One region of the Halomonas sp. FeN2 genome, then DNA from elsewhere that is predicted to be linked to it. Evidence: predicted binding sites of a transcription regulator. Region 1 holds the regulator's gene; each other region holds the start of a gene.
The links. The regulator FNR, encoded in region 1, switches genes on or off when oxygen is low (the NO sensors DNR and NnrR bind a similar motif). The targets are predictions, from matches to a motif close to TTGATNTANATCAA.
Positions count from the first base shown of each region.

Region 2: frdA (fumarate reductase (quinol) flavoprotein subunit) is a predicted target of FNR. The motif match lies at 1,964-1,977, and genes of this name have one in related genera.
Region 3: KF947_RS08835 (xanthine dehydrogenase family protein molybdopterin-binding subunit) is a predicted target of FNR. The motif match lies at 1,840-1,853, and genes of this name have one in related genera.
Region 4: KF947_RS06840 (cytochrome ubiquinol oxidase subunit I) is a predicted target of FNR. The motif match lies at 1,447-1,460, and genes of this name have one in related genera.

Region 1 is NZ_CP074200.1:1,337,274-1,340,388, reverse strand. Features, by position in the region: gene KF947_RS06305 (DNA polymerase III subunit epsilon) at 1-130, shown strand, start outside; gene ttcA (tRNA 2-thiocytidine(32) synthetase TtcA) at 393-1,313, shown strand; gene fnr (fumarate/nitrate reduction transcriptional regulator Fnr) at 1,306-2,052, opposite strand; gene hemN (oxygen-independent coproporphyrinogen III oxidase) at 2,137-3,115, opposite strand, start outside.
Region 2 is NZ_CP074200.1:1,761,068-1,764,182, forward strand. Features, by position in the region: gene KF947_RS08165 (succinate dehydrogenase/fumarate reductase iron-sulfur subunit) at 1-62, opposite strand, end outside; gene frdA (fumarate reductase (quinol) flavoprotein subunit) at 59-1,846, opposite strand; gene KF947_RS08175 (anion permease) at 2,114-3,115, shown strand, end outside.
Region 3 is NZ_CP074200.1:1,915,965-1,919,079, reverse strand. Features, by position in the region: gene KF947_RS08835 (xanthine dehydrogenase family protein molybdopterin-binding subunit) at 1-1,728, opposite strand, end outside; gene KF947_RS08830 (MarR family winged helix-turn-helix transcriptional regulator) at 1,938-2,420, shown strand; gene KF947_RS08825 (N-carbamoylsarcosine amidohydrolase) at 2,462-3,115, opposite strand, start outside.
Region 4 is NZ_CP074200.1:1,460,854-1,463,968, forward strand. Features, by position in the region: gene KF947_RS06840 (cytochrome ubiquinol oxidase subunit I) at 1-1,329, opposite strand, end outside; gene polA (DNA polymerase I) at 1,589-3,115, opposite strand, start outside.

The DNA of each region.
Region 1 (3,115 bases):
CAGCAGCTTCGCCCAGGCGTTGGCGTGTTGGCAAGTGCCCGCCATAGACGTGCAGAGTGTGCTTGGAGAGGCCACCGCCAGCGCACTGCTGTATATGCGCCTGCAGCGTATTATGGCGGAGGTGGCATAGTAGTCTCCTTCATCGTGGCGAGGGCAGCTTTCCGCGAGGGCGCTGTGAACCCCTCCCTGGGCGCTACTTTTGTCATCCATGACAAAAGACCCTCGCTCCAAGCTACCCTCGCACCGAGATATGGTACAGCGTTCAAAATAGTCATTTTCAATTGCGATATCTTGTGTGGCTACGTCTGATTAGTTGGGTCAGGCGGTGAGTGTTGTTAGAATAGTTATTACTTTTTTATCTCACGCCTTCTACCCTCGGCAGTGCTTATACCATGCAAACTCTTGATCACTTTGATCCTGCTCACCTTAATACGGTTGGAGCCACCCCAGCTGACGCTGAGCACGACCAGCCTGAGCTGGCTGATGCGAAGCAGAAGCGTGAATTTAACAAGCTGCAAAAGCGTCTGCGCCGAGAAGTGGGCAATGCGATCATTGATTACCAAATGATCAATGAAGGCGATCGCGTGATGGTCTGCCTCTCCGGTGGAAAGGACAGCTACACCATGCTGGAGATTTTGCGCAATTTGCAGCGCAATGCGCCGGTCAATTTCTCGCTGGTAGCGGTCAACCTGGATCAAAAACAGCCGGGCTTTCCCGAACACGTACTGCCCGCTTATCTGGATAAGCAGGGCGTGGAGTACCACATTGTCGAGCGCGATACTTACTCGGTGGTGAAAGAGAAAACCCCTGAAGGTAAAACCACCTGCGCGCTCTGTTCACGGCTGCGGCGCGGCTCGCTATATGGTTTCGCTGAAGAGATTGGCGCCAATAAGATTGCCCTAGGCCATCACCGCGAAGATATTCTCGAAACCCTGTTTCTCAATATGTTCTTTGGCGGCAACCTAAAAGCAATGCCGCCCAAGCTGCTATCCGATGATGGTAAGAATATCGTTATTCGGCCGTTGGCCTACTGCAAAGAGGCGGACATCGCCGAATTTTCGCGGCTGATGGCGTTTCCGATTATTCCCTGCAATCTATGTGGCTCCCAGCCCAATATGCAGCGCCAGGTCGTCAAAGAGATGCTCGCGGAGTGGGACAAAAAGTTTCCCGGCCGCCTGGAAAGCATGTTCAAGGCCGTCACCAATATTGCCCCTTCCCAGTTGGCTGACCGCAGCCTGTTCGATTTTGAAGGTCTAGAGGCCAAGCAGGCAGAGCTGCTGGCGGGGCGCATCCAGGCCTTTAACGTCAGCTAACCGTTTGCTCTTCCTCTTCGGCGAGGGTAATCAAACGCTGCATATCGAGAATGTTGACCTCTCGCCCGGAGACCGCCACCACATTCTGTTGCTGAAAGCGGCTTAGTATGCGGCTGACCGTTTCAACCGCGAGGCCCAGATAGTTGCCGATATCAGCCCTGGGCATTGAGAGGCGAAAGCTGTAAGGCGAATAGCCGCGGCGACGAAAACGGTCCGAAAGGGTAATCAAAAAGGTGGCCAGCCGCTGATCGGCGGTTTTGCGCGAGAGTAGGCGCATCATGCGTCGGTCATCGCGCAACTCTTTGCTCATGCTCCGATACAGCTGGCCCCGCAGTTCGGGCAACTCTTCTGAGAGTAAGTCCAGGCGGTCAAAAGGAATCTCACAGACGGTGGTGGTTTCCAGGGCGATAACGCTACCGGGGTAGTGCTCTTCGTCAATGCCATCCAGCCCCACCAGCTCACTGGGTAGGTAGAAATTGGTTAGCTGTTCGCTGCCGTTACCTTCAGCGCTGGTCTGCTTCAAACTGCCCGAACGTACAGCGTAAACGCTGGTAAAGGCGTCGCCCTGACGAAACAGCGGTTCGCCTTTTTTAAGCGGCGCGCGACGACGAATAATGGCGTCAAACTGCCCCACATCATCCAGCTCAAGGGCAAGTGGCAGGCACAGTGAGCTCAAACTGCAGGTTTGGCAGCGAGCTTCATGGAGTAGCGAGCGCCGACGGCTCATGGGTTCCAACATGCTTTGCTCCTTGAGAGAATCCCGCTTATCAATTAGAAAAGCCTTACCTATTGTAGTCGCTTTAGCATGCCTGCTTAAAGATGATTAAACAATCTTTGAGTAACGTTGGCCCGTTTGCTGCGCCAGGTGAGCATCGAACGCCATCGCTATATGGCGAATCAGCAGCCGCCCCATCGGCGTGGCGTTAAGCTGGTCGCCGCTGCGGGTCAGCAGGCCATCCTGCTCGGCGCTCTGCAGGCGCTCAAGCGCTGGCGCAAAGTAGCGGGGGGCATCGATGTTCCAGCGTTGGCTAACGGCGGCCAGATCAATGCCCATATCGCACATCAGCCGCTCAATCACGTCCCGCCGGATCAGGTCGTCATCACTCAACCGCACGCCACGCCCGGTAGCGAGTTGACCCTTATCCAGCGCCGCTTCGTAGCTTGCCAGATCGCTAGGATTCTGCGCATAGACGTCATCAATGCGTGAAATCGCCGAAACGCCAAGCCCGATTAAGTCGCACTGAGCGTGGCTGGAGTAGCCTTGAAAGTTACGCTGTAGCGAGCCTTCGCGCTGAGCAATAGCCAGGCTATCGTCAGGTCGGGCAAAGTGATCCATACCAATATGCACATAGCCTGCTGCGGTGAGCATTTCGATGGTGGTGCGCAGAATCGCCAGTTTCTCATCGCCACCCGGCAAGTCATCGACATTAATACGCCGCTGCGGGGCAAAGCGCTCGGGCATATGTGCGTAATTAAACACTGAAAGGCGCGCCGGGTTGAGCTCGATCACCTGGCGTAGCGTGTCGGCAAAGCTTTTTTCAGTCTGAAATGGCAAACCGTAAATTAGATCGAGATTGAGCGAGCGAAAGCCCAAACGATGCGCCTCATCCATCAGCGTTTCGGTAAGTACCCGAGGTTGAATGCGATTAATCGCTTTCTGCACCAGAGGGTTTAAATCCTGCACGCCCAGGCTAATGCGATTAAAGCCGAGGGATTCGAGATGGCGCAGCGTAAACACATCCGCTTCGCGAGGATCTATTTCAATCGCGTAATCGCGATCAGTCGACGACGAAAGGCCAAAG
Region 2 (3,115 bases), 420 kb from region 1:
GAGCTGTCGGGCATGTAGCGCTTGACGCTGATGTGTTTGGTGATGATCTGCTGAGTATTCATGCCTTGCCCCCCTTGCCTGCATCGCCATAGGCCCGCTCAGCCGGTGCGGAGAACCGCACATCGACATCCTGCCAGCGCAGCTCGGCATTCGCCTCGCCTTGGTAAAACACCTGGCTGTGCTTGAGGTAGTTAACGTCGTCGCGTTTCTGCATGCCTTCATCCAGGCGCTGATGGGCACCGCGGGATTCACGGCGCTCAAGAGCACTCAAGCAAGAGGCTTCGGCAATATCCAACCCATAGCCAAGCTCGATACACTCCAGCAGCTCGGTATTGAATATCTTGCTGGTATCTTTAACGCGTATCTCATTGAAGCGAGCGCGCAGTTGGCGCATGGTCTCAAGCGAATGGCGCATGCCCTCTTCAGTGCGGTAAATCCCGCAGCCGCTCTCCATGGCCTGCACCATGGCGCGCTTGAGTTCGACCCAGTTCTCCCCACTTCCGGCTCCATCACAAAGGCGCAGCAGCTTGGCTTGCTGGCGGTCGCCCTGGGCTTCCAGCAGCCGCTCAGCGGCCCACTCGGTTTGTGCTGCGCGCTTGCTTGCCTGCTCACCGGCCAGGCGGCCAAACACTAACAGCTCAGTTAGCGAGTTAGAGCCCAGACGGTTCGCGCCGTGCAAACCGACAGAGGCACACTCTCCTGCGGCGTAGAGCCCGGCGATTGAGGTTTCGCACTGTGGATTGGTTTCGATTCCGCCCATGGTGTAGTGCACCGCCGGGCGAATAGGGATGGGCTCTTTAACAGGATCGACATTGATATAGGATTTAGCCAGTTCGCAGATAAACGGCAGGCGCTCCAGAATGTACTTTTCACCCAAGTGACGCAGGTCGAGATAAACCACGTCGCTGTCGCCAAACTTGCCGGTGCGGCCCGCCTGCTGTTCCTGCCAGAAGGCTTGGGAGAGTTTGTCCCGCGGCCCCAGCTCCATGTATTTGTTTTCCGGCTTGCCCAACGGGGTTTCCGGTCCCAGGCCGTAATCCTGCAGGTAACGGTAGCCTTCTTTATTGAGCAGAATGCCGCCTTCGCCCCGGCACGCTTCGGTAATCAAAATGCCGGAACCGGGCAGACCGGTGGGGTGGTACTGGACAAACTCCATATCCCGCAGCGCCACACCGTGACGGTAAGCCATCGCCATGCCGTCGCCAGTGACAATGCCCGCATTGGTATTGAAGCGGAACAGGCGCCCAGCGCCGCCGGTAGCGAGAATCACCGCTTTAGCGCGTAGCAGGGTCAATTCACCGGTAGCGATCTGCAGGGCAATTACGCCGATTACCGCACCTTCGTGAACGGCCAGATCGAGCACGAAGAACTCATCAAAACGCTCAATCTCAGGGTATTTCAGCGAGGTCTGAAACAGGGTGTGGAGCATATGGAAGCCGGTTTTGTCGGCCGCAAACCAGGTGCGTGCGGTTTTCATGCCACCGAAGCGGCGCACCTGCACTTGGCCATCCTCTTTACGGCTCCAGGGGCAGCCCCAGCGCTCCATCTGCACCAGTTCTTGGTAAGCGTGATGAACAAAATAGTCGACGACGCCCTGCTCAACCAGCCAGTCACCACCAGACACTGTGTCGTCGAAATGCGCCTGGTGGGAATCTTCGGCACTGGTGACGGCGGCGGCGCCGCCTTCAGCCGCCACGGTATGGGAGCGCATGGGGTAAACCTTGGACAGCAGCGCTATGCGCTGGGGAGTGCCCTGCTCCTTGGCCTGCTCAGCAGCCCCGATAGCAGCGCGCAAGCCTGCACCACCCCCACCAACAATGACGATATCGAAATCTCGCTGCTGCATGAAAAGCCCCTTCATTAGCCAAGTCAAAGGTGGTACTGGCGGCAATCTGCGCTGCCGTCTTGTCTATTCGAACTTACCATACAAGAGGAAGGCCCTGTTCATTAGTCCAAAGGACTATTGATGTACATCAAGAAAGGAAGGAATCGAGCTAGCATCGCTTTTACCCTAGTGCTGCACCGCCTACTCTTCAAGTCACTCACTGCCGGGCAGACCACTGCCCACCAAGCAAGAAAAGAGCACACTACTAACACTGAAGAGAGGTGCTGCATGACGACCAATGCTCAACCCTCACCGCGATGGAAACTGTTAGCGCCGCTAGCAATCGCTATCATCGTCGCGCTAATAACCACCCCCCCGGGGCTTTCGCCTCATGCGTGGTACTTTTTCGCCATTTTCCTCGGCTGTGTCGTTGGCCTTATTCTTGAACCGTTACCGGGCGCAGTGGTGGGTCTGGTCGGCGTTACCCTGGTGGCACTGCTTTCCCGGTGGGTGCTGTTCTCGCCGGAGCAACTAGCGGCTGACGGATTTAATGCCGCGGGCCAAGCCTTTTCCTGGGCGGTGTCAGGCTTTACCAACTCCACCGTCTGGCTAATTTTCGGTGCCTTTATGTTTGCCCTGGGGTACGAAAAAACCGGGCTCGGGCGGCGGATATCGCTCTGGCTGGTCAAAGCCATGGGGAGGCGCACCTTGACCCTTGGCTACGCGGTGATGATTGCCGATGGCATTTTGGCGCCGTTTACGCCCTCGAATACCGCGCGCAGTGCGGGCACGATCTATCCCGTCATTCGCAATCTACCGCCGCTTTACGATTCGCACCCCAATGACCCCAGCATGAAGCGCATGGGTAGCTTTTTGATGTGGACCGCGTTGGCCTCGACCTGCGTAACCAGCTCGCTATTTTTGACCGCCCTGGCCCCCAACTTATTGGCTATCGCGCTCACCGAAAGCACCACTGGCATCCAAATCAACTGGGGACAGTGGTTTATGGCGGTCGTGCCGGTGGGCATCCTGCTGCTTCTGCTGGTGCCGCTGCTGAGCTACTGGCTATGCGCCCCCGAAGTGAAGGCAGGCGATGAAATTTCCGACTGGGCGGGAAAGGAGTTAACCAAGCTGGGGGCACTGACCCGCCATGAAATAATGTTGGTCGCTATGGTGGTCACCGCCCTGCTGCTGTGGATTTTTGCCGGCAGTGTTATCTCTGGTTCACTCGTGGGCCTAGTGGTGATCTGCGGCATGCTGTTAACGGGCATCATTCACTGGGACGATATT
Region 3 (3,115 bases), 580 kb from region 1:
GGCGGTACAGGGTTTCCAGTTCGCATGTTCGGCTAACGCTTCGGCAAGCTCGCAGGCGCGGTTATCGGCTAAGTAGCGCAACCGATAGGCGACAGGATCTTCACCCGCCAAGTAGGCGAGTTCATCAATATAGCTTTCGTGGGCGAAAGTGCTGGGCAGCGCCGAGACACCCCGCAGCCAGGAGGCGCGCACCAAGGTCGGGACGTCGTCGCACACTATTTGGCGATGAGGGTAGCGGTAGGGCGGTACCGACGTTCGATCTCCCATCTCAAAGGGGATATCAATGGGGGAGGCGGCGCCGGTCAGCAGCAGTGCCAGAGTGGGCGCACTGTTAGAGGGGTAACGGGTATTAAAGCGATAGCCTGCCGGGCTGCCATCTGCGTTCAAGCCGCCCTGGATGGCCATATACTGAGCAGCCCCTTTAGGCTCCCAGGTGTGCTCCTGCTCACGGGTTAGTTGCACACGAACAGGTCGACCCACCGCCTGAGACAGCAGCACTGCATCCGCGCCAACGTCGTCGGCGCAGTTGCGGCCATAGCAGCCTGAGGTTTCCATGCGGGTAATGGTGATAACGCCTTCATCCAAACCGGTAAGGCGGGCGAGGTCGGCGCGCAGGCTGTGTGGATTTTGGGTGCCCGACCATACGTGAAGGCCATCTTCGTTGGCATCGGCGACAGAGCACGAAGGGCCGATGGAGCCATGCAGTTGGAAAGGCCACACATAGTGACGATTGAGCGGATGTTGCGCGGCGGCCAGAGCGCTGTCGAGATCACCCTCTTCGAGGAGTATGCGCTGTTTGCTGGGCAGGTCGAGCAGTGCTTGCTCTATGTTGTCCAACTGAGGCAAGCCTTCGATTGGGCGCCACTGGATCTTTAGCTGTTTGGCTGCGGCAGCGGCCTGCTCTTCACGCTCGGCCACCACGCCAACAAAGTCACCGACCACCACGACACTTACCACACCTGGCAAATGAGCCACAGAGCTTTCATCTACCGCGATTAAACTGTTGCCAATAAAGTCGCCGCTATCATGGCCTACATAAGGCGGACGAATCACTCGCCCATGCAGCATGTTGGGCAGGCGTAGGTCGTGGATAAAAGTCAATTGCCCGGTGGCCTTGGCGGGTATATCCACGCGGGAGGTCGATTGGCCGACCAGGGTATAATGGCTGACCGGCTTAAGCGGCACCCCATCGGCAAGCTTTAATGCATGACGGGTGCCCCGCAGCAACTCCCCAAAGCTAACGGATGAGCGGTTATTATCACTTGGCGTAATAGCGCCGTTCTGGCAGCTAAGTAGTGAGCGCTCAGTGTCAAAGTGCTTTGCTGCCAGTGTTAATAGGTACTCCCGCGCCTGAGCGGCAGCTCGGCGTAAAGGCTCGGCAGTGATCTGAATCGACGCACTGGCAATGGTGGGGCCTTGGTTGGGGGCTTCAACGGAGTTGCCCAGCACCATGGTGACGCTGTCGAACGCGACGCTAAGCTCTTCTGCAACAATTTGAGCGAGCGCCGTGCGTATGCCAGTGCCCAGGTCTACGTGGCCGTTGAAAGCCACGATCTGGCTATCGCTCAACACGGCAATGAATATCTCGGGCTCATGGGGGGTGAAGTTTGAGTGTGTACCTGGCTGTCCGGGCGCGGGCTTGGGGGGTGTAACCGGGTCACGATAGATCACCAGAACATCAGACCCATACAGCAGTGACTCTCTTGTATAGTCTGATTTATCAGCCATGCCTGCCTCCCACGCTAGCGTTTTAGGTAATCAGTGCAGATTAATTTGAGATGATCAAAGAGCGATAACTAAGGTAAAATTATAGCGTGTGCGCCATAAAAGCATGATGAATTGATCCAGCGCAAGCAGTATTTAATGCGTTGATGCATCATTTTGTTAACCAGTGCCATACTCGATACACATCGTCGCTAATAGATTAAGGATATGGAATGACAACGGATAGTGCGCTCAAACACTCGTCTACCGGCGAACACCCCACACCTTCAGAGCAGGGGTATGATTTTTCTGAGCAAGTAGGCCATCTACTGCGTAAAGCCTACCAGCGGCATACGGCTATTTTTCAGCGCTACAGCAGCGATAAACAGCTCACTGCTATTCAGTTTGTCACGCTGTGCACGGTGATGGAGCGAGGCCCCAGCTCGCTAACCGATATCGTCAACGCCACGGCGATTGATCCAGCCACCATCCGTGGCGTCATTAAACGCCTTAAAGCACGTGAGTGGATCTCGCTTACCACCGACCCCAATGATCAACGCAAAGTCATGGTGGTGATCACCGAGCCCGGTGCGGCATTAGTCGAGGGCATGGTGCCCAGCGCCAAGCAAATTAGCGATCAGACCATGAAAAATCTCAACCCGGCAGAGCGGATCGCTTTGATGCATCTGCTGGAAAAAATGAACGCGGATGGGTGAGCCAAAAGAGAGGCTCGCGCTCCCGCGCTTTTGGGGTACGCCTAACGCTTCATTAAGTAACCCAGCGTTTCATCCAGCCCAACCACATCCCCATACTTGCTATCGATATCAAACAGGTTAGCTTCATGGGGCGCGGGGTGGCGATCGCCCACACAGTCACGTACCACCATCACCCGAAAGCCGTGCTGTACGCCGTCAACGGCGGTGGCGCGAATGCAGCCGCTGGTGGAGCAACCGGTAATGATCAGCGTATCGATCCCTATGGCGACCAGCGTGGAAGCCAGCGAAGTACCAAAGAAGGCGCTGGCATACTGCTTGGTCATTACCAGCTCATCTTCACGGGGTGCCACCTCGGGGCAGAACTCCGCGTAAGGGTTGCCCGCCACCATCGCCCGCATGACCGGCGCCTTCTTGACCCAAATGCCGCCATCGATTTGATCCGGGGCGTGATACAGGATGTTGGTGTGGATAACAGGCGTGCCAGTGCGCCGTGCGGTATTGAGTAGCGGCGGCATATTGGCCACCGCATCCACCACGCCCTGGGCAAATAGCGGCGAACCGGGCGTGGTGTAGCCCTGCATAAAATCAACCACCAGCAGCGCGGGGCTTTTGCCAAAACCAATGCGTCCATCCCAGACGCCTTTGTAGTTGTTATCTAAGCTGTCATCTAAAGAGCTGTCTCCAGCACCGCTGCT
Region 4 (3,115 bases), 120 kb from region 1:
AGCCACGAACCAGCCTGCTTCAGAGGCAATCCAGGGTAGCGGTAGGCTGAACAGCGCAAAGCGAAGTAGCCACGGGGACTTCTCTGGCTGACGACGTACGCTATGCCAGAAGGCCAGTGCGAACAGCAGCAGCATGCTAAAACCCGCGGCGACCATGGCCCGAAAAGACCAGAAAAGCGGCCAAACCTTGGGGATCGACGCCTCTACGGCTTGGTTAATTTCGGCTGTGGTCGCATTGGCTACATCGTCGCTATAGGCGCTAAGCAGTAGCCCATAGCCTAGATCGCTGCGCACTGCTTCGAACCGGGCCTGATCCCCATCGCGCTCCTCACCACTGCGCAGGCGCTGCATGAGAGCGTAGGCTTCCTGGCCGTTGACGATGCGTTCGCGGTGCTCTTCCTTAAGCTCGCGAATACCCATCACTTCGGTATCCAGCGAGCGCGTGGCGATCAAACCCATCACGCCAGGTATGCGGATGGCAAAGTCGGTGTGCTGTTTCGACTCGTTGGGGAGCCCAAAGAGTGTGAAGGCAGCCGGCGCGGGATGGGTTTGCCATTCAGCCTCAATGGCGGCCAGCTTGACCTTCTGCACGTCCCCCAGCTCATAGCCGGACTCGTCACCGAGGACAATCACCGACAGCGCACTGGCCAAACCAAAGGCAGACGCAATAGCGAAGCTGCGTCGAGCAAAGGCAACCTCGCGGCCCTTGAGCAAGTACCAGCTTGAAATCGCTAGCACAAACACCGCGCCGGTGACGTACCCCGCTGACACGGTATGCACAAATTTGACTTGGGCGACGGGATTGAGCAGCACCTCCGCAAAGCTGACCAACTCCATGCGCATGGTGGCAAGGTTAAGCTCAGAGCCGACAGGATGCTGCATCCAGCCATTAGCCACCAGAATCCATAAGGCTGACATATTGGTTGCCAACGCCATGAGCCAGGTAACCGCTAGATGCTTCTCTTTCGACAGCCGATCCCAGCCAAAGAAGAATAGCCCGACCAGCGTCGATTCAAGGAAGAACGCCATCAAGGCTTCTATTGCCAGAGGCGCACCGAAAATATCGCCGACATAGTGAGAGTAGTACGACCAGTTGGTTCCGAACTGGAACTCCATGGCGATGCCGGTGGTTACCCCCAGCGCAAAGTTAATACCAAATAGCTTGCCCCAGAACTTGGTCATCTGACGATAAATGGTCTTACCGGTCATCACATAGACCGACTCCATGATCGCCAGCAGTATCGACAGCCCTAGCGTTAAGGGTACAAACAGGAAATGCACCATCGCCGTAAAGGCGAACTGCAACCTGGATAATTCAACAATGTCCATGAGTGACTCCCGATGGATAGCGTAAATACACCCCTCGCTCCACCGGGAAGCCGCAAGTTGAAACTCACCCAGGCAAAGCGATGGATATAAGCTTATTCCTCCACCTGAGCCAAAAATTTGACCTTGATCAACTCCTTATCCATGCACTCCACGGTTGCGACAAAATGCCCTCCAAGCCAACCTAGCAGCCTGTCGGGCTTGACCGATCGTCGCGAGAAGCACGGATTCGCAGTAGATCAGTGTTAAGTCCGACAGGCTGCTAGTGCGCCTCATCCCAATTGGCGCCACTCTCGGCTTCCACAATTAGCGGCACTTTCAGTTCAGCCGCGCCCTGCATGCGCTTTTGCACCTGCTCGATAAACGCCTCGACCTGCTTATCGGCTACCTCAAACACCAGTTCATCGTGCACCTGCATCACCATCAGCGCATCGAACTCGCCTTCCGCTAGCCATGCATCCACGTCGATCATCGCCTGCTTGATAATGTCGGCGGCAGTGCCCTGCATCGGCGCGTTAATCGCAGTGCGCTCGGCGCCTTGGCGGCGGTTACGGTTTTGCGACTGAATTTCCGGTAGATAAAGCCGCCGCCCCAGCACGGTTTCGACAAAGCCATCTTCAGCTGCCTGGGAGCGAATACGCTCCATATAGCGGGCCACACCGGGATAGCGGTCAAAGTAGCGATCAATGTAGGTTTGCGCCTGGTTGCGCTCGATATGCAACTGGCGGGACAGCCCCCAGGCACTCATGCCATAGATCAAACCAAAGTTGATCGCCTTGGCGCTGCGGCGCTGATCGCCAGATACCTTTTCAAGGGAGGTGCCGAAGACTTCTGCCGCCGTGGCGGTGTGAATATCACGCCCTTCGGCAAACGCTTCCAGCAGCCCTTTATCTTCAGATAAATGCGCCATAATGCGCAGCTCAATTTGCGAGTAATCGGCGGCGACGATACGGTAGCCGGGGCGGGCAATAAACGCCTGACGAATTTTGCGGCCCTCTTCGGTACGGATGGGAATGTTTTGTAAGTTGGGATCCGACGACGACAGCCGCCCGGTCGCGGTAACCGCTTGGTGGTAGCTGGTATGCACCCGGCCAGTAGCTTTATTGAGCAAGCGGGGTAGCTTATCGGTGTAGGTGGACTTCAGCTTGGCCAGCCCCCGGTGCTGCATAATCACTTTGGGCAGCGGGTAATCCAGCGCCAGCTCTTCCAGCACGCCTTCGGCGGTAGAGGGCGCGCCTTTAGGGGTTTTCTTGAGCACCGGGATTTTCTGCTCTTCAAACAGAATTTGCCCCAACTGCTTGGGCGAACCGAGATTAAATTCGCGCCCGGCCAGCTCAAACGCCTCACGTTCTAACTCGCCAATGCGCTGCTCTAACTGTTGGCTCTGTTTGTGCAGTAGCTCGGCATCTACCGCTACCCCGTTGCGTTCAATGCGCGAGAGCACCTTGATCAGCGGTAGCTCGATATTGTCTAACACTTCGGCCAGGCGCCCTTCGCTTTCGACCTGGGGACGCAGCGTTTGCTGCAGCCGCAGGGTAATATCAACATCTTCGCAGGCATAGGGCGCCGCTTGTTCCAGGGCAATCTGGTTAAAGGTCAACTGCTTGGCGCCCTTACCGGCAATCTCTTCAAAGGAAATGGTCTTTTCACCCAGATACTTGAGCGCCAGCGAATCCATATCGTGCCGGGTGGCGGTGGAGTTGAGCACATAGGAGGCCAGCATGGTGTCAGCAAAAGGACCTGCCACGGAAATCGCATAGTTGGCCAGCACGGAAATGTCGTACTTGAG